Regions from separate parts of the Clostridium sp. AN503 genome, predicted to be linked through region 4. Evidence: predicted binding sites of a transcription regulator. Region 4 holds the regulator's gene; each other region holds the start of a gene.
The links. Region 4 encodes Rex, which represses fermentation and respiration genes when NADH is low (regulators of the CRP and FNR family bind a similar motif). Its sites were predicted from a motif close to ATTGTTAANNNNTTAACAAT; they were not measured.
Positions count from the first base shown of each region.

Region 1: the regulator Rex is predicted to act here: its motif matches at 2,675-2,694, upstream of gap (type I glyceraldehyde-3-phosphate dehydrogenase).
Region 2: the regulator Rex is predicted to act here: its motif matches at 2,634-2,653, upstream of fucO (lactaldehyde reductase).
Region 3: the regulator Rex is predicted to act here: its motif matches at 1,829-1,848, upstream of adhE (bifunctional acetaldehyde-CoA/alcohol dehydrogenase).

Region 1 is NZ_JBFDTP010000002.1:2,430,755-2,435,670, forward strand. It holds gene tpiA (triose-phosphate isomerase) at 1-141, opposite strand, end outside; gene AB1I67_RS18725 (phosphoglycerate kinase) at 190-1,401, opposite strand; gene gap (type I glyceraldehyde-3-phosphate dehydrogenase) at 1,612-2,640, opposite strand; gene AB1I67_RS18735 (Na/Pi cotransporter family protein) at 2,767-4,437, opposite strand.
Region 2 is NZ_JBFDTP010000002.1:3,000,905-3,005,820, forward strand. It holds gene AB1I67_RS21250 (hypothetical protein) at 1-519, opposite strand, end outside; gene AB1I67_RS21255 (MBL fold metallo-hydrolase) at 548-1,177, opposite strand; gene fucO (lactaldehyde reductase) at 1,423-2,571, opposite strand; gene AB1I67_RS21265 (TetR/AcrR family transcriptional regulator C-terminal domain-containing protein) at 2,802-3,353, opposite strand; gene AB1I67_RS21270 (hypothetical protein) at 3,446-3,880, opposite strand; gene AB1I67_RS21275 (hypothetical protein) at 3,859-4,530, opposite strand; gene AB1I67_RS21280 (hypothetical protein) at 4,481-4,916, opposite strand, start outside.
Region 3 is NZ_JBFDTP010000001.1:912,627-917,542, reverse strand. It holds gene AB1I67_RS04120 (ParB/RepB/Spo0J family partition protein) at 1-674, shown strand, start outside; gene AB1I67_RS04115 (DUF4446 family protein) at 705-1,220, shown strand; gene AB1I67_RS04110 (helix-turn-helix transcriptional regulator) at 1,425-1,664, shown strand; gene adhE (bifunctional acetaldehyde-CoA/alcohol dehydrogenase) at 1,929-4,541, shown strand; gene pdxA (4-hydroxythreonine-4-phosphate dehydrogenase PdxA) at 4,652-4,916, opposite strand, start outside.
Region 4 is NZ_JBFDTP010000002.1:1,340,474-1,345,389, forward strand. It holds gene abc-f (ribosomal protection-like ABC-F family protein) at 1-1,252, opposite strand, end outside; gene AB1I67_RS13460 (redox-sensing transcriptional repressor Rex) at 1,498-2,199, shown strand; gene AB1I67_RS13465 (NAD(P)H-hydrate dehydratase) at 2,328-3,857, shown strand; gene alr (alanine racemase) at 3,867-4,916, shown strand, end outside.

The DNA of each region.
Region 1 (4,916 bases), 1.1 Mb from region 4:
AATGTCGATAGCCGGCACACAGAACACCACGTCAACCTCGTCGTTTGCAACCAGCGGTTTTAAAGTCTCAACCAGGCCAACTGCCTCGGACGGCGTCATGTTCATCTTCCAGTTGCCTGCAATGATTTTCTTTCTGGACATATTGTTTATTCTCCCTTTTGATTGTATTGAAGATCAATGTTCAATGCGTCAGCGCGCATCTGCTGCTGCTACGCCCGGAAGCTCCTTGCCCTCTAAGAACTCTAAGGAAGCACCGCCGCCGGTGGAAATATGGGTCATCTTGTCTGCAAAGCCCAGTCTCTTAACTGCATTTACAGAATCGCCGCCGCCGATCACGGTGGTTGCATCCTGAAGCTCAGCTACTGCACGGCAGATCTCCAGAGTACCCTCTGCGAAGTTGGAGAACTCAAATACGCCCATCGGCCCATTCCAAACTACGGTCTTGGCGCCTTCTAAAGCCTTCTTGTACAGCTCGATGGTCTTCGGTCCGATATCAAAGCCTGACCAGCCTGCATCGATGGTCTCCACCACCTTGCGCTCAGTATCGTTGGAGAACTCTTTGCCCTCTACATGGTCAACCGGCAGGAGCAGGTTCACGCCTTTGTCTTTTGCTTTCTGGATCATCTCCAGAGCATAGTCTAACTTGTCCGCCTCGCACAGGGAATTACCGATCTCCTGACCCTGTGCCTTTGCGAAGGTATATGCCATACCGCCGCCGATGATCAGGGTATCTACCTTATCGAGCAGGTTGTTGATCACGTTGATCTTGTCGGATACTTTCGCACCGCCCAGGATTGCCACAAACGGGCGAACCGGGTTCTCAACAGCTTCGCCTAAGAACTTGATCTCTTTCTCCATCAGATAGCCAACCACGTTCTCCTTGCAGCATTTTGCAACGCCGACGTTGGAGCAGTGAGCTCTGTGAGCGGTACCGAATGCATCGTTTACAAAGATGCCGTCGCACAGGGATGCCAGCTCTTTTGCATAATCCTCAGCAGCCGGGTCCTTGCCGTACTTGGTCTCTTCGCCGCGGTAACGGGTATTCTGGAGCAGCAGCACCTCGCCGTCCTTCAACTCCTCAGCCATCTTCTGGGTCTCCGGGCCGGTAACCTTCGGATCATCAGCAAACTTTACGGTAACGCCCAATCTCTCAGACAGTGCCGGAGCAACCGGCGCCAGGCTCATCTCCGGAAGCGGCTCACCCTTCGGCTTGCCCAAATGGGAACACAGGATCACACGGGCGCCCTGGTCAAGAAGCTTCTTGATCGTCGGGATCGCGCCGTCGATACGGTTATAGTTCTGGATAACGCCCTCTTTTAACGGAACGTTGAAATCGCAGCGTACCAGGACTCTCTTGCCCTGTAAATCTTTTAAATCGTCAACAGTTTTTTTGTTCAACATAGTGTTGCCCCTTTCTTGTATACAATATTCTTTTACATCAGAAAAAGGTCCGGTCCTTTTTAGACCGGACCCTTATTGAGTCTTAACTGTATGATGATAATGATGTTCCACCCGACTAAGGCTCGAAAGAACCTCGCCAAGTCTCGGGAACAGCTTTCACACTAACCTCACCTTTCGCCTGACGGCTCGGGTTCGCCAAGTGTTCAATACTTACAGCTCAGCGAAGTACTTAATGGTGCGAACCATCTGGCTGGTGTAAGAATTCTCATTGTCATACCAGGAAACAACCTGTACCTGATATAAATCATCGCCAATCTTGGAAACCATGGTCTGGGTTGCATCGAACAGGGAACCGAACTTCATGCCGATAACGTCAGAAGAAACGATCGGATCCTCATTGTAGCCGAAGGATGCAGAAGCTGCTGCCTTCATAGCTGCGTTGATGCCCTCTTTGGTCACGTCAGCGCCCTTAACCACTGCGGTTAAGATGGTGGTGGAACCGGTCGGTACCGGAACACGCTGTGCAGAACCGATCAGCTTGCCGTTCAGCTCCGGAATAACCAGGCCGATTGCTTTTGCTGCGCCGGTGGAGTTCGGAACGATGTTAGCTGCGCCAGCTCTTGCTCTGCGCAGATCGCCTTTTCTGTGCGGGCCATCCAGGATCATCTGGTCGCCGGTGTATGCATGAATGGTGCTCATGATACCAGACTGGATCGGAGCATAATCATTCAGAGCCTTAGCCATCGGAGCCAGGCAGTTGGTGGTACAGGAAGCTGCGGAAATGATGGTGTCATCCTTGGTCAGAACGTTCTCATTTACGCTGAATACGATAGTCGGCAGATCGTTGCCAGCCGGTGCGGAGATAACAACCTTCTTAGCGCCTGCATCGATATGAGCCTGAGACTTGTCCTTAGAGCAGTAGAAACCGGTACACTCTAATACTACGTCAACGCCAACCTCTGCCCACGGAAGATCTGCTGCGTTCTTCTCTGCGTAGATCTTGATCTCTTTGCCGTCTACAGTGATGGAACCCTCGCCAGCCTCTACAGTGTGCAGGCCCTCGCCCAAACGTCCGCAGTAGCCGCCCTGAGCGGTATCATATTTTAATAAGTGAGCCAACATCTTCGGATCGGTTAAATCATTGATAGCTACTACCTCATAACCCTCTGCTCCAAACATCTGTCTGAAAGCCAGACGGCCGATACGACCAAAACCATTGATTGCTACTTTTACTGCCATGATTCATTCCTCCTACATTGTTAAAAATTTAATGATTGTTAAATTATAATCAACCTACCTTCTATTTTACCTAATTATACATAAAATAGCAAGAGGTTTTTTCCTATTTTACGAACTCTTTAAAAATTACATTTCATCTTTCACATAACCAGCCAGATTGTAGGCATGATCAGACACTCTCTCCAGGTTGCTGATGATATCCAGGAACACAACACCGGCAGAAGGCTTGCACACGCCGTTGGATAAACGCTCGATATGCTTCTCCCGCAGCTCCTCTTCCTGGCTGTCCACATCATCCTCATACTGGCTCACCTTGCGGACCGAATCCATGTTGCCGGTCTGACGTGCATCGATGGCGTACTGGAATGATTTGATCACGCTGGCGCCAATCGATTTCAAATCATCAAAACCGGTCTCAGAAAAGTCCAGATGATGCTCCACCATATACTCCGCCTGCTCTGCCAGGTTTTCCGCATGATCACCGATGCGCTCGATATCGCTGACGCTGTAGAATAAGTTGTTGACGACCTTTTTCTGCTTTTCTGTCAGGGACAGATTATCCACCTTGATCAGATACTCTGTCAGCATCTTCTCCATATTGTCGATGGTTTTCTCCGTTTTATACACGGTTTCCACTTCTTCCAGATTTTCAGTCAATATGGCATCCAAAGCACGCTTTACATTATCCAGGGTGATCTGCCCCATATGGACCACTTCAAGAGCCGCAGTCTCCACCGCAAATGCCGGAGACTCGAAAATACGCTCATCCAGATGTTTGAACGTAGCCGCAGTCTCCTCGTCCTCCACCGGTACAGTCTCCGGCTTCTCCTTGACCACCAGCCCGGACAGCTTCACCAGCTGGTTTGCGAACGGGAACAGCAGCGTAGTCATACTCAAGTTAAACACCGTATGGAATATGGAAATCTGTACCGCACTGATATTAGAAGCGGCAAAGGCCGGACGCAGCGCAAACAACACAAACCCAAGGGTTCCAAACAGTACAGCACCAATAATATTAAACGTCAGATGCATCACAGCTGCCCGCTTCGCCGTGCGGGACCCGCCCATACTGGAGAGCATAGCCGTCACACAAGACCCGATATTCTGTCCCAAAGTAATATAAATAGCCGCATTAGTCGTAACGATCCCATTCATGGCAAGGGTCTGCAAAATACCCACAGATGCAGAAGAACTCTGCAATAACGCCGTCACCAGCGCACCGATCAGCATCCCCAGCAGAGGATTGCCGCCCAGCACCTCAAACGCCTTTGCAAAGATCGGAGCATCCGTATAAGGCGAAATAGATCCCGACATAAAGTCCAGCCCAATAAACAGCAGTCCCAGACCGATCATGATCTCGCCCACTGTCTTTTTCTTCTGGCTCTTTGCAAACACCAGCAAAAGTGCGCCGATCCCAATAATACATGGAGCATAAAAGCCCGGTTTCATGATCTCGAACGCATCCCCCAGCTGGCTCATGGATACGATCCACGCCGTGATGGTAGTACCGATATTGGCACCCATGATCACTCCCACCGCCTGAGTCAGGTTCAGTACACCAGCACTAACAAAACCGACCACCATAACAGTCGTAGCGCCGCTGCTCTGAATGATCGCCGTGATCAACGCGCCCAGCGCAATAGCCAGCAGCCGGTTATTGGTCAGCATCCCCAGAAAACTGCTCATCTTACTCCCCGCCGTCTTCTGCATACCATCCGCCATGATGTTCATACCATACAAAAACATCCCCAGCCCGCCTAAAAAACCAAATGCATTTGAAATGTCATTAATTGACATATCTTCCTCCTCATACCCACTTCGTACTTTTATTCATTTTCCTTATCCTGCAAAAAACGCATACACGCTAATGATAACATACAGCCAACTCTTATTTCAACCAGAATTAACAGAATGTTAAATTTTAGGCTAATTTGTGTAAATTTTTCCAATTCCCCCACCCCAAATTGTCACTTCAACAAAACCACAGCACAAAAAACAGACGCAAAAAACAGGATTTCAAAACGTTAAAATGGAATTTCACTTAAGAAACAAAAATAAAAGACACTTCAAGGATTCAAGATAAAAAACAGTTAAGAATTTTTAAACTTTTTAAGATTCAGAAAACTTTAAAACTCAAAAAAATTCTAAGGTTTTTAAGGTTTTAAGGTTTTAAGGTTTTAAGGTTTTAAGGTTTTAAGGTTTTAAGGTTTTAAGGTTTTAAGGTTTTAAGGTTTTAAGGTTTTAAGGTTTTCCTCCCCAGCGGCCGCCAGGAAACA
Region 2 (4,916 bases), 1.7 Mb from region 4:
AACATCCGCTTCCATGGTGTTCCCGGTCAGAGACGCTCCGCAGTGAGGACAGATATCCTCCGGGATCTCTCCCGGCTCCCAGATGTCCTTCGTGCAAGCCGCCGAACACTGCCGCCAGGTCTCATTGCCGCAGGGGGCCACGATACGCTGCCACCGGGTATCCCCCGGCTTCTGCGGAACAGGAAATATCTTATCCATCAGGGCCAGGGTCTTTTCATCCGCAGATGGACATGAGGCCTCTTCTTCCGCTCTCCGGTCTGCATCCACCGCCATTTCCGTCCGGCTTCCCAGCGATGACTCATAGATCAGCGCGTCCGTCGCCATGGTGACAATGAAATAATCCTTATCCTTTATCAGTTTGTAAAGAACCTCGTATGCTGAAAGGAGCTGCTGCCTACCGGAAACGCCGTCCCTTAACCCTTTTGCTTTCCACTCCGCGCCCAGCCCTACGAGCACCTTCTGGCAGGATGCCAGCCTTTCTATTATATCCGTATCGATATCCATGCCCTTCTGCTCCACCGTCTTATCCTCCCAGTCTTTTCTTCTGTCATTCGTATTTTAATACAGCCGTATGGGGCTCGGTCTCCTTTGTAAGCTCCAGCCCATTGCCCGGATATTCCACCACCAGGTCGCACTGGTCCGTGAACGCGTCCAGCGTCCCCAGCACGTCATAGCCAAAGGTTTCGCTGCGGTAATGCATGGGGATCACCACCCTGGGTTTGATCCGCTCTACAAGCGCTTTGGCCTGATTCGCATCGATGGTATAAAATCCTCCCACCGGAATCATAACCGCGTCCAGCCCTTCAAGCTGCGCCGCCTGATCCTCGTTAAGCCCGCATCCCAAGTCACCCAGATGGGCAACCTTTAAGCAGCCGTCATCCAGGATACGGATCGTGTTGCTCCCCCGCAGCTCCCCATGATGGTCATCATGAAATGCGGCAATCTCTGTGACCTGAAACGGCAACGGCCCATGATCCGTCAGTTCAATGCCCGCCCGGAAATTGTGGTCACCGTGTTCATGGCTGCACAGTACCAGATCCGCCGTCTCCCGGAGCGGCTTAAACCCAGGCACCCTTCCATCCTCATATGGGTCAAAGATCACTGCATACCCCTGGAATTCTACCTTAAAACAGGAATGTCCCAGCCAGGTTATCCTCATACTTCCTCGATCCGCCATTCTGCGCCCTCCTTTACGTTAAAACCCGTCTTCGTTTTGTCATATTTATAGTTTACTGTCGGGGAATTGCCTTGTCAACCGCCAATGAAAAAGCTGCCGCAAATCCAATGAAATCCATCTGTATATCGACAGACCGTATTGGATTTACGGCAGCTATTCTGTTATTTTATAATCTGAACATCAGTCCTGTACACCAACTCTGCACATCATATGGATCTGCCGCACCCTGGCAGCTTATATGTTTCTTACATCAGAGACTTATAAAGTCCAATGATATCCTCAAGCCCCGCATCCTTCGGGTTGCCCGGAGCGCAGGCGTCCGCCACTGCAGACTCTGCCAGGAACTGGATATCCTCCTCTTTTACAATCGCCTTTAAGTCCGCCGGGATGCCCACATCCTGGGAAAGCTGCTTCACCGCGTCCACAGCCGCCTTGCGGTACTCCTCCTGGCTCATGTCATCGACGCCTTCCACGCCCATGGCCTTTGCGATGTATTTGAACTTGTCACCGGTGGCGTCCGCATTGTAAGCCATGACCGTCGGCAGCAGGATCGCATTGGCTACGCCATGAGGGGTATCATAGACTGCCCCCAGCGCATGGGCCATGGAATGCACGATACCCAGTCCGCAGTTGGAAAATCCCATACCGGTCAGATACTGTCCAAGCGCCATGCCTTCCCGTCCCTCGGGAGTGTTATCCACCGCCCCGCGCAGGGATTTGGCAATGACTTCGATGGCCTTTAAGTTGAACATGTCGGTCATCTCCCAGGCGCCTTTGGTGGTGTAACCCTCGATGGCGTGGGTCAGGGCGTCCATACCGGTAGATGCGGTCAGGCCCTTCGGCATGGAGGCCATCATCTCCGGGTCCACAAATGCCACAACTGGGATATCGTGGGTGTCCACGCAGACGAACTTCCGCTTCTTCTCCACATCGGTGATCACGTAGTTGATGGTAACCTCCGCTGCGGTGCCTGCGGTGGTCGGTACGGCCAGGATCGGCACGCACGGGTTCTTCGTCGGGGCAACGCCCTCTAAGCTTCTTACATCGGCAAACTCCGGATTGGTGATGATGATACCGATGGCCTTTGCAGTATCCATGGATGAGCCGCCGCCGATGGCAATGATATAATCCGCACCGGATGCCTTAAATGCGTCTACGCCGGTCTGCACATTCTCGATGGTCGGGTTCGGCTTGATATCGGAGTACAGCTCGTAAGCTTTCCCTGCCCCATCCAGTATATCCGTTACTTTCTTCGTCACCTGGAACTTCACCAGATCCGGGTCGGAGCAGACAAAAGCCTTTTTAAAGCCCCTTTTTTCCACCTCTGCCACAATCTCCTGGATGGCGCCTGCGCCGTGATAGGAAGTCTCGTTCAATACGATTCTGTTTGCCATGATCTTACTCTCCTTTTTGCATTTTGCTGGAGGACTGTCCTGCGGTCCCCCGTCTTTTTGCTTCTGACATGATTTTAACAATCCCTATGCAAAAAAGAAAGTGACAAACGGTTCCATCTGTCACTTTCCTTTTATTTTTGGTTAAATATACCAGTGCGTTTTGTGCAGTTTACCGATTCCTCCAGACCGTCCGCCTGCTTTAGTCAGGAACATCATTCACAGTCCTGCCCCTATACCAGCCCCAGTTCTGAAAACACCGCTTCCAGCTTCGGAGGCATGGCATCCACCAGCTTGCGGGACATATCCGCAGGCGAATCCTTCATGCCTCCCAGCACCCATTTTTCCGTCATATACACGGAACCGCGGCAATACATCTCCAACAGGAATTCCAGTTCCTCACCCAGAGGCCGGCTCCGTCTGCGGGCGATCAAATTTTTATAAAACTGGAGGATCAGCTCAAAATCATGCTCCTTCACGGAATTATGATCATCGGACCGGAATGCCTCCGTAAAAAATGCCTTTTCATTTAAAATAAACTCGAACTTCTGGGTCAGGCTCTCCCCCACCGTATTGCCCATACCGATCTGTTCAAAGGACTGAAGCACCAGCTTGTCAAAATACCAGTTGATCAGGTCGTATTTGTCCTTAAAGTTCCGGTAAAAGGTCTGTCTGGTCATCCCGCAGCCTTCCACGATATCCTTCACTGTGATCTTGTCCACCGGCGTAGTCTTCATACACTCCCGGATGGAAGCAGCCAGTTTGTATTTTGTCTTATCCGCCATATGTATTCCCCATTTTCCTGAAACGGTCCGTCATTGCCGCCGTTTGTATCCATTATAAAGAAAATGCAGGAGAAATACAACCGGCAGCCGCATCATTTTCCGGCGGCCTTCATCTGTACCGGCAGCCGGAACGCCTCGTACCATGCATATTCGGGACTTTCAAACCGCAGCTTCAGTTCCTGATCCCCCTCTTTATAATAGGCGTGGATCTCGGCCAGTCTTCCGCTCCGATAAGAACCTTTCGCCCACCGGTCATAATTTGGATTGTCCGGATGTTCTTCTTCCTGGACAATCCGCACATATTGAAGTACTTTATCCGTACCTTCCTTCCGGGTCACCATAACCCCCAGGCTCACGCAGGGGCGGAATTCCTCTTTTCCATCTTCCCCTCCGTTTCCAAAGCTCCTTGGCTCCTCCTCTTTTTCGGCTGAGATAATGGTAATGGCACAATCTTCAAGTTCCGCTGTCAGATCCAGCTCTGTCCATGTTTCGGGGATCGGGACCGTCAGCCATTCGGACTGCTCCAATTCTGCTCTGCGCAGAAAGCTGCCCCGCTGCTTTCCAGATAGAACTCCCCCGCCTGAAACTGCTCGGGGATCTCATAGTAAAATGTGGTCCTTGCCCGCCCCTCCATTCTGCTCAAAAACTCCCGGGGCGATCCATAACCGCTCCGGTTGGCCTGAAACCGGAGTTGCTTTCCTTTCCCGGTCCTGCCATCGGCCTCGCACTTGAGTCCGGAAACTTCAGGCGTCACCCCTGCGGTTCCGTCGGACCAGGTATATGTCGTCACCGCCAGGCCGTCTTCGGTCCACTCTCCCATAGCCATAAGTCCGATCCCGTCTTTGATCACCATCCCCGGAATATGCTCTGCGTCCGGGTAAGACGGCGCCTGTTCAAACTCGATGGAAAAACTTTCTTCAAAGCCGGGGATATTTATCTGGTAGCTTCCCTCCGGCCCGTCGGTTTCCAGCTTCATGTCCTCCGTGTAAAATGCAAAGTTGTGGGTCACGGATCCATACGTCAGATAGCTTTTATAATTCCGTGAGCTCCAAATCTCTTTTCCTGAGAAACTGCCGCCGGGGATCCCTGCACCGGTTATGGTATACAGGGCATTTCCCTCACTGTCCTCACTCCCGCTCCTGTATCCTGCTTTTACCTCGAAAGCTGCTGCGCCCATAAATCCCCTGTTCCTTATCGATCGGAAAATAATCAGGCCCCCAGCTTTCCCCCATGCGCTTTATCTGCATTCCCTGGTCTTCGTCCTCAACCTCCAGCTTCTCAGCCTCTTCCCTGGAGATCTCTGTGACAGAACGATCCTCCACCATCACTAAGAGCCGGAAAAGTCCGTCCTGATATATGGAAGACAGAAGCCAGGCTTTCGCGCCGTCCGTCTCGATCGGCTCTGGTTCTTTTTTCATGACATAAACCTGCGGCTGGCCCGCAGAGAAAATCCCATACCCTGCCGCCAGCTGGACGCCATCCACGATCGCAGGCTGAGTTTCCTCCTGCCGGGCTGCCTCTCCTCCGGGCCTTACCTGCTGTTTCTCCTGCACACCCTCAGCG
Region 3 (4,916 bases), on a different contig from region 4:
TGCAGCCATTATTGGTACAGAAAAAGGAAAGCGGATTTGAGATTGTAGCTGGCGAACGCCGATGGAGGGCAGCAAAGCTGGCGGGCTTAAAGGAAGTACCGGTTGTGATCCGGGAATACAGCCCTCAGCAGGCTATGGAGATTGCGCTGATTGAGAATGTCCAGCGAGAAGATTTAAACCCGATTGAGGAAGCGCTGGCTTATCAGCGTCTGATGCAGGAGTTTCAGCTGAAACAGGAGGAGATCGCGGAGCGGGTTTCTAAAAACCGGTCCACAATCACCAACAGTATGCGTCTTTTGAATCTGACGCCGGAAGTTCGGCAGATGTTGGTGGAAAACCGTATTACCAGCGGACACGCAAGGGCGCTGCTCGGAGTGGAAGATCCAAAGCTCCAGTTAGAACTTGCCCAGAAGATTGAGCAGAACCGGCTGAGTGTGCGTGAAGTGGAGAAAGCGGTCAAGCTTCTTGGAAAAGAGAAAAAAGAGAAGAAAAAGAAACCGAATGATGAAGCGCTGGAGCTGATTTTCCGCGATCTGGAAGAACGCATGAAGACAGCTATGGGAACAAAGGTAAATATCAGCAGGAAAGACAAGAATAAGGGCAGAATCGAAATAGAATATTATTCGGAGTCAGAATTGGAGCGGATCGTCGAGTTGATCGAATCCATCCGGTAAGATACACAAAGGACAGGAGTGAAGTACAAGATGGAAGGAAGTATCATAAATAACCTTGGATTTGATCCAATCTATATCATCATTGCACAGGCAGTTTTGACCTTTATACTGTTAATTGCCGTCATCATATGTATCATTAAGATGAGAAAATTATATCGCCGTTATGACTATTTTATGCGGGGAAAAGATGCAGAAAGTATGGAGGCGATGATCATCCATCAGATGGAAGAGATTGTGGAGCTGAAGTCACAGGATCGGGCCAATAAGGATTCTATCCGTATTGCCAATAAAAACAGCCGTGCAGCGTTCCAGAAGGTAGGCGTGGTGAAGTATAATGCATTTAAAGGAATGGGAGGCAATTTGAGTTTTGCTCTTGCATTGCTGGATTATACAAATACAGGTTTTGTCATCAACTCAGTTCACAGCCGGGAAGGCTGTTACCTCTATTTAAAAGAAGTGGATCGCGGGCAGACCGACGTGCTTCTGGGCAATGAGGAGAAGGTAGCGCTGGAGCAGGCGCTGGGTTATAAGGAAAAGAGTCAATAAGATCAATTTATTTATAATAGAAAGACCAGATGATTTTGTTATTTATGAAAATCATCTGGTCTTTTTCATTGGAAAAAACAGTATGCTCCAGTTATATCACTTTTAAAAAAATAGAAATATCTGGTAATCTATAGCTTACGGAATACTTTATCGCCCTATATTGAACCAAAATTCGACTAAACTTATCCAAAAAGGAGGGTTGTTATGACGATTTGTGAAGCTACCAGCTATAGGATTGCCGAATTGTGTAAGCAAAAGAATTTAAGTGGATATTCTGTCACTTATAAAGCAGGAATGCCGGCGTCAACTTATAAGAGTATTGTAAACGGAAAAAGTAAGAATCCCGGTATCGTAAATATTAATAAGATTGCTGACGGACTTGGCATAACAATCCGCGAGTTCTATGATTCAGATATATTTGATAAACTGGATCCAGATGAGTAAATAAATAGAAGAGCGGATGTAGAGGAGATCCGGTTGGGTCATATATTTTGTATATGATCCGGCTGGATTTTTTCTATTTGAGGCTGATTTTGAGAGGGAACTCCTGTTCTGTTTATTTTGTTGATATTTTTTTGTTAAAAATCAAAAAAATTATAACTTATTATATTGACAATTATTTAACAAATTAGTATAATGCAGTTAGCATTAAGATTGTTAAAAAAATATCGATAATATAAACCCATATCACATGAAGGAGAGAGAGTAATGGCAAAGAAAGAAGAAACCATGGTTACGGGAGTAATCGACAATGTAGAAGCTTTGGAAGCCAAGATGAGGGCGATGCGCGAAGCGCAGAAGGTTTTTGCAACGTTCACCCAGGAGCAGGTAGACAAGATTTTCTACGAAGCTGCATCTGCTGCCAATAAGATGAGACTTCCACTGGCAAAGATGGCTGTGGAAGAGACTGGAATGGGTGTTGTCGAGGATAAGGTTATCAAGAACAACTACGCAGCAGAATATATCTACAATACATATAAAGAGACAAAGACCTGCGGCGTGGTTGAGGAAGATAAGGCATACGGGATCAGGAAGATTGCAGAACCGATCGGACTGGTAGCGGCAGTTATTCCGACCACCAACCCGACTTCCACCGCGATCTTTAAAACGCTGATCTCTTTAAAGACCAGGAATGCGATCATCATTTCCCCACATCCCCGTGCGAAGAATTCCACGATCGCAGCAGCAAAGGTAGTTCTGGATGCAGCTGTTAAGGCAGGAGCACCGGAAGGGATCATCGGATGGATCGATGTACCGTCTCTGGAGCTGACCAACACGGTCATGAAGGATGCCGATATCATCCTGGCTACAGGCGGTCCTGGCATGGTTAAGGCGGCATACTCCTCCGGAAAACCGGCACTTGGCGTAGGCGCAGGCAATACCCCGGTCATCATTGATGACACGGCGGATATCAAGCTGGCAGTAAACTCCATCATCCATTCCAAGACCTTTGATAACGGCATGATCTGTGCGTCTGAGCAGTCTGTAACGGTTGTGGAGCCGGTTTACAATGCAGTAAGAAAAGAATTTGCAGACCGTGGATGCTATTTCCTGAAAGGGGAAGAGCTGGATAAGGTAAGAAAGACCATCATCATCAACGGCGCACTGAATGCAAAGATCGTTGGACAGAGCGCTTATAAGATCGCACAGCTGTCCGGCGTTGAGGTTCCGGAGACTGCCAAGATCCTGATCGGTGAAGTTGAGTCTGTAGATATCAGCGAGGAGTTTGCTCACGAGAAGCTGTCTCCGGTACTGGCTATGTACAAGGCGAAGGATTTTGATGACGCGCTGGCAAAAGCAGAGCAGCTTGTTGCTGACGGCGGATATGGCCATACGGCGTCTCTGTATGTGAATGTGAACGAGGAAGAGAAGATCCTGAAGCATGCAGCTGCCATGAAGACCTGCCGTATCCTGATCAATACACCTTCTTCTCATGGCGGTATCGGTGATATCTACAACTTTAAACTGACTCCTTCTCTTACGCTGGGCTGCGGTTCCTGGGGCGGCAACTCCGTATCCGAGAACGTAGGCGTGAAGCATCTGCTGAACATTAAGACTGTGGCTGAGAGGAGAGAGAACATGCTGTGGTTCAGAGCACCTGAGAAGGTTTATTTCAAGAAGGGCTGTATGCCGGTGGCACTCAGCGAGCTGAAGGATGTGCTTGGCAAGAAGAGAGCATTTATCGTAACCGACTCCTTCTTATATATGAATGGATATACCAAACCGATCACTGACAAGCTGAATGAGATGGGAATTGTTTACCAGTGCTTCTCTGATGTCCAGCCGGATCCGACCCTGGCCAATGCACAGGCAGGCGCTAAGGCTATGGCAGCCTTCCAGCCGGATGTGATCATCGCGCTTGGCGGCGGTTCTGCAATGGATGCAGGTAAGATCATGTGGGTAATGTACGAGCATCCGGAAGTAGATTTCCAGGATATGGCTATGCGTTTCATGGATATCCGGAAACGTGTTTACACCTTCCCGAAGATGGGCGAGAAAGCTTACTTTGTAGCGATCCCGACTTCCTCCGGTACAGGTTCCGAGGTGACTTCTTTCGCAGTTATCACCGATCAGGAGACCGGCGTAAAATATCCGCTGGCTGACTATGAGCTGATGCCGAAGATGTCCATCGTAGATGCTGACAATATGATGAGCCAGCCGAAGGGCTTAACCAGCGCATCCGGTGTTGACGTACTGACTCATGCACTTGAGGCATATGCTTCTGTGATGGCTTCTGATTATACGGATGGTCTGGCGCTGAAAGCTATGAAGGGCGTATTCGATTATCTGCCGAGAGCTTATGCAAACGGCAATGATGTTGAGGCAAGATGCAAGATGGCAGACGCTTCCTGCATGGCAGGTATGGCATTCAACAATGCATTCCTGGGCGTATGTCACTCCATGGCCCACAAGCTGGGTGCGTTCCATCACATCCCGCACGGTGTTGCCAACGCGCTTTTGATCTCCCTGGTAGTGGAGTTCAACTCTGCGGAGGTTCCGACCAAGATGGGTACCTTCCCGCAGTATGAGTATCCGCACACCATGGCAAGATACGCAGAGTGTGCACGTTTCGTGGGCATTCAGGCGAAGAATGATGAGGAGGCTGTGAAGAAGCTGATCGACAAGATCGAGGAGCTGAAGGCGACCGTAGGCATCAAGAAGACAATTGCTGAGTACGGCGTAGATGAAAAGTATTTTCTGGATACGCTGGATGCTATGGTGGAGCAGGCCTTTGATGACCAGTGCACCGGCGCCAACCCGAGATATCCGCTGATGAGCGAGATCAAGGATATGTATTTAAGAGCTTATTACGGGAAATAAATATCGATAAATCTTTCATGTGATGTGTTGCAAAAAGAGTGTGTGACAGAAGCTGGTGGCTTCATGGCACACACTCTTTTTGCATGGCGCACGATTAAGATACTATGGCATTATTTTTGAAACCTGCGGGCAGCATGGATCGCAGCCAGCATACTGGTGGGATTGGCTATTCCTTTCCCGGCAATATCAAATGCCGTTCCATGGTCTACAGAGGTACGTATGATGGACAAGCCCACGGTCATGTTCACTCCGTCGTCAAAGGCGAGAAGCTTTAAGGGGATATGCCCCTGGTCGTGATACATGGCGACCACGATATCATATTTTCCCTGATACATTTTTAAGAAAACCGTATCCGGCGGGATGGGGCCTTCCACC
Region 4 (4,916 bases):
TAGGGTAGGCGTCCTGGACCTCCTCAAACACAGTCTTTTCCATGTGGAGCACATGGTGCTCCTGGTCGTAGTAACCGACATGGACCTTGGAACCGAGGGTGATGGTCCCGGTATCGGCGGGCAGCATCCCGTTGATCAGCTTTAAAATGGTGGTCTTCCCGGTACCATTGTTGCCGATGATGGCAACCCGCTCGCCTCGTTTCACATCCATATCGATGTGGTCAAACAGCTTCTGGCTGCCAAAGGCCTTGCTTAAATCCCGGATGGTCAGCACGTCGTTGCCGCTGGTGATATTGGGCTCCAAAGCGATATGCATCTCATCATTGACTTCCACGGGCTTTTCAAGGACCTCGATCTTGGCAAGCATCTTTTCCCGGCTCTCCGCGCGTTTAATGGACTTTTCCCGGTTGAAGGATTTGAGCTTGGTGATCACTTCCTCCTGATGCCTGATCTCCTGCTGCTGGTTTAAATAGGCTTTCATCTGGGCGGCGCGGACCATGGCTTTTTTCTCGCTGTAGGCGGTGTAGTTGCCCTGGTAGACGGCGCTGCGGCCCTGTTCCAGCTCCACGATCTTTGTGACCACGCGGTTTAAGAAATACCGGTCATGGGCGACGATCACGACAGCCCCGTTGTAGTTTAAGAGATAGGTCTCAAGCCATGCGATGGATTCCATATCCAGATGGTTGGTCGGCTCGTCGAGAAGGATCACATCCGGGCGGGAGAGCAGGAGCCGGCCTAAGGATACGCGGGTCTTCTGGCCTCCCGACAGAGTAGTGACCTTTTTGTCAAATTCGTCCTCGCAAAAGCCCAGACCCTTTAAAACGCCGGTGATCTCACTCTGCCAGGCGTAGCCGTTTTCCAGCTCGAAGGTGTGGTTTAAGCGGCTGTAGGCGGAAAGCATCTGTTCCAGCTCTTCTCCCTGCGCATCCTTCATCTTCAGTTCCAGGCTGCGGATCTGCTGCTCCATCTCGATGATGGGGCGTTTTACTTCCTTAAGCTCCTCGTAGATGCTGCGGGAGCTGTCAAGATCCTGGTGCTGTGCCAGATAACCCAGGGTTTTTCCTTTGGACAGGACCACTTCGCCCTGGTCAGCAGCAAGTTCGCCGACGATGATCTTCAGCAGGGTAGATTTGCCGGCGCCGTTGATACCGACGATGGCGGCCTTTTCCTGGTCTTCTATATGGAAGGACACATCGGACAGGATCTGGTCTGTGCCGAATGCCTTGTTTATGTGATTGCACGATAATATCATAGGATATCACTCCGTTTCCTGCAGTATGTTTAAGTACAACTATTATATCTCAAGCTAGTATAATATAGCCTGCACTTTTTTTCAACATTTCTTTTCCCTTGAGTTTTTGCATTTTGCAGCGGAAACTTAAGCTCCTTTCCTTGTATAAATTTACAAACCTGCCGGAAATGTATGAAAACATATTTGACATAAAATTGACGAAAAGGTATAATAAAAGGAAGTTGATTGAATGAGAGGTGAATATCATGGAAGGTAGAGAGATATCTAAGGCGGTCATAACACGGCTTCCGAGATATTACCGTTATCTGGGGGAATTGCTGGAATCGGGGGTGGAGCGGATCTCGTCCAACGAGCTGAGCGTCAGGATGAGAGTGACGGCATCGCAGATCCGGCAGGATTTAAATAATTTCGGCGGCTTTGGCCAGCAGGGATATGGCTATAATGTCAAATATCTTTATACGGAGATCGGGAAGATACTGGGGATCGACCGGCAGCACAACCTGATCATCATCGGGGCCGGGAACCTGGGCCAGGCTATCGCCAATTATGCCAATTTTGAGAAGCGGGGATTTATCATCAAGGGAATGTTTGATATCAATCCCAGACTGATCGGCCTGGTGGTGCGCGGCATAGAGATCCGTGGTGTGGATGATCTGGAGCAGTTTATAAGGGACAACGATGTGCAGATGGCGGCGCTGACGATCCCCAAGACCAAAGCTCCCGAGATTGCCGACCGTCTGGTTGACGCAGGCATCAAAGCGATCTGGAATTTCGCCCATGTGGACTTAACGGTACCGGACGATGTGGTGGTGGAGAACGTACACCTGTCAGAGAGCCTGATGCGCCTGTCTTACCGCGTGTGCAGCATGCAGGACCGGATCGATGAAGAGAAGGAGCAGACAGAGATGAAACCTGCCAGGCAGGAAAAAGACAGTACAAGATCCTGATATATTGGGCATGCAAAAATATTCATAAAAATTCTCCGTGTGAGTTTGTTCACAAAGGAAAATTTTTATGAATATTTTTATAGGGCGGAAAATATCCCCGCTTCCACTTCAAAGGAGGTTTCGAGATCATGAAATACGCAGTAACCGGCAGCCAGATGAAGCAGATTGACAAGGATACCATAGACCGGATCAAAATCCCGTCCCTGGTTCTGATGGAGCGCGCAGCGCTGGCGGTGGCCGATGCAGCAGAGCGTATCCTTTCCCCGTCCTCTGCCCGCGTTCTGTCTGTCTGCGGAACCGGCAACAACGGCGCTGACGGTATTGCGGCAGCGCGTATTCTTAAATGCAGAGGATACGATGTGACGGTTCTTTTAGCAGGCAGCTTAGAGCATGCCTCACACGAGCACAGGGTCCAGCAGCAGATTGCGGAAAACCTGGATGTTCCGATGGTGGAGTACAGTGATTTTGTCCCGGGAAGCTGTGACGTGATCGTGGACGCTTTGTTCGGGATCGGATTGGGCAGGGAGATCGAGGGTGAATACCGAGAGCTTCTTAAGATGCTTGCTGAAAAACGCAGGTCGGGGGAAGCAAAGGTGGTGGCAGTAGATATCCCATCCGGCATCCATGCAGATACCGGTGCCGTTATGGGCGCTGCACTGCCGGCAGATATTACCGTGACTTTTGGATATTTAAAGACAGGCCTGATGCTGTATCCCGGCAGGAGCTATGCGGGGGCGGCAGAGGTGGCCGATATCGGATTTTCCCAGGTGAGCTTAACCTGCGCAGGCTGGGACGGGATGATACTGGAGCCGTCGGACCGGAGCCGGATTCCGGCGCGCCAGGCAGACGGCAATAAGGGAACGTTCGGAAAGCTGCTTGTCATAGCAGGTTCTGTGGGCATGAGCGGTGCCGCTTATTTAAGCGCGCTTGCCGCCTACCGGGCGGGAGCAGGGCTGGTGAAGATCCTGACGGTCCCGGAGAACCGGGCAGTCCTCCAGGCCCAGCTTCCCGAGGCGATCGTAGAGACCTGCGATCCGGAAGCGATCACACCTTACAGCGATGCAGAAGATGGGGAGAGCTTCCGGACGGTCCTGGAAAGCCAGTGCGACTGGGCGGATGCCATTGTCCTGGGGCCGGGCCTGGGCCAGGAAGCTTATGTGGAATACCTGGTGGAGGCTGTGCTTTCCCACGCCTATGTGCCGATCGTGCTGGATGCGGACGGACTGAATACAGTTGCGGCCCATCCTTATCTGACCCGGTATTTTACGGAAAATATCATTATCACCCCTCACATGGGAGAGATGGCGCGGCTGTGCGCCTGTCCGGTGGAGGAGCTGAAGGCGGACCCGGTGCGGGCGGCAAGGGAGTACAGCGGCAGGTACGGTGTGGTCTGTGTGATGAAGGATGCGGCCACGGTGACCGCCGATAAGGACGGCAATGTGTATTTAAATCCCAGCGGCTGCAGCGCCATGGCGAAGGCTGGTTCCGGGGATGTACTTTCAGGCACGGTCGCCGGGCTGTTGGCGAGAGGGATGGAGTGTGCGGAGGCAGCGGCCTTCGGCGTTTATCTCCACGGGCTTGCAGGAGAAGCCGCAGCAGCAGAATACGGTGAGAACGGCCTGCTTGCACACAATATCGCGGACTGCTTACACTGTTAGGAAGGATACATGAAAAGGGAGAATGACATGAAGACCTATACAAGAGTCTATGCACCCATAGACCTGGATGCAGTCGTTTATAATATGGAGTCCATGAAAAAGAATATCTCACCGGATACGGGGATGATCGGCGTGGTGAAAACGGATGGTTACGGGCATGGGGCCGTGCCTGTAGCGCAGGCTGTTGACCCATATGTAGCGGGATATGCGGTGGCGACCATCGACGAGGCGCTGAACCTGCGCCGCCATGGAGTTGTAAAACCGGTCCTGATCCTGGGTGTGACACACGTAAGCCGATATGAGGAGCTGCTGGAGCATGACATCCGCCCTGCGGTCTTTACCATGGAACAGGCAAAGCCCCTGTCAGATCTGGCGGTGCGGGCTGGAAGAACGGCCAATATCCATCTGGCCCTGGATACCGGTATGAGCCGCATCGGCATGACCCCGGATGAGCAGGGAGCGGACCTGGCAGCAGGGATCGCAGGACTTCCCGGCATCCGGGCGGAGGGATTGTTTACCCACTTTGCCAGGGCGGATGAGACCGACAAAAAAGAGGCACAGGCCCAGCTCTCGCGCTATCTGCATTTTGTGGAGCTTTTAAAGGAGCGGGGAGTGGACATCCCGGTAAAGCACTGCTCCAACAGCGCCGGGATCATCGACCTGCCTTCGGCGAATCTGGATCTGGTGCGGGCGGGCATCTCCATATACGGCCTGTATCCGTCTGATGAGGTGGATAAAAACAGAGTGCCTCTAAAGCCCGCGATGGGGCTAAAGAGTTTTGTGACTTATGTAAAGACTTTAGAGCCGGGGCAGGCAGTGAGCTATGGAGGCACCTTTGTGGCGGAGCGATCCATGCGGGTTGCGACTATTCCTGTGGGCTACGGCGATGGGTATCCCCGGAATCTTTCCGGAAAAGGGCATGTGCTGATCCATGGGAAACGTGCGGCGATCCTGGGCCGCGTCTGCATGGACCAGTTCATGGTGGATGTGACGGACATCCCGGATGTGGATGTGGATACAGAGGTGACTCTGATCGGAACAGATGGGAAAGACCAGATC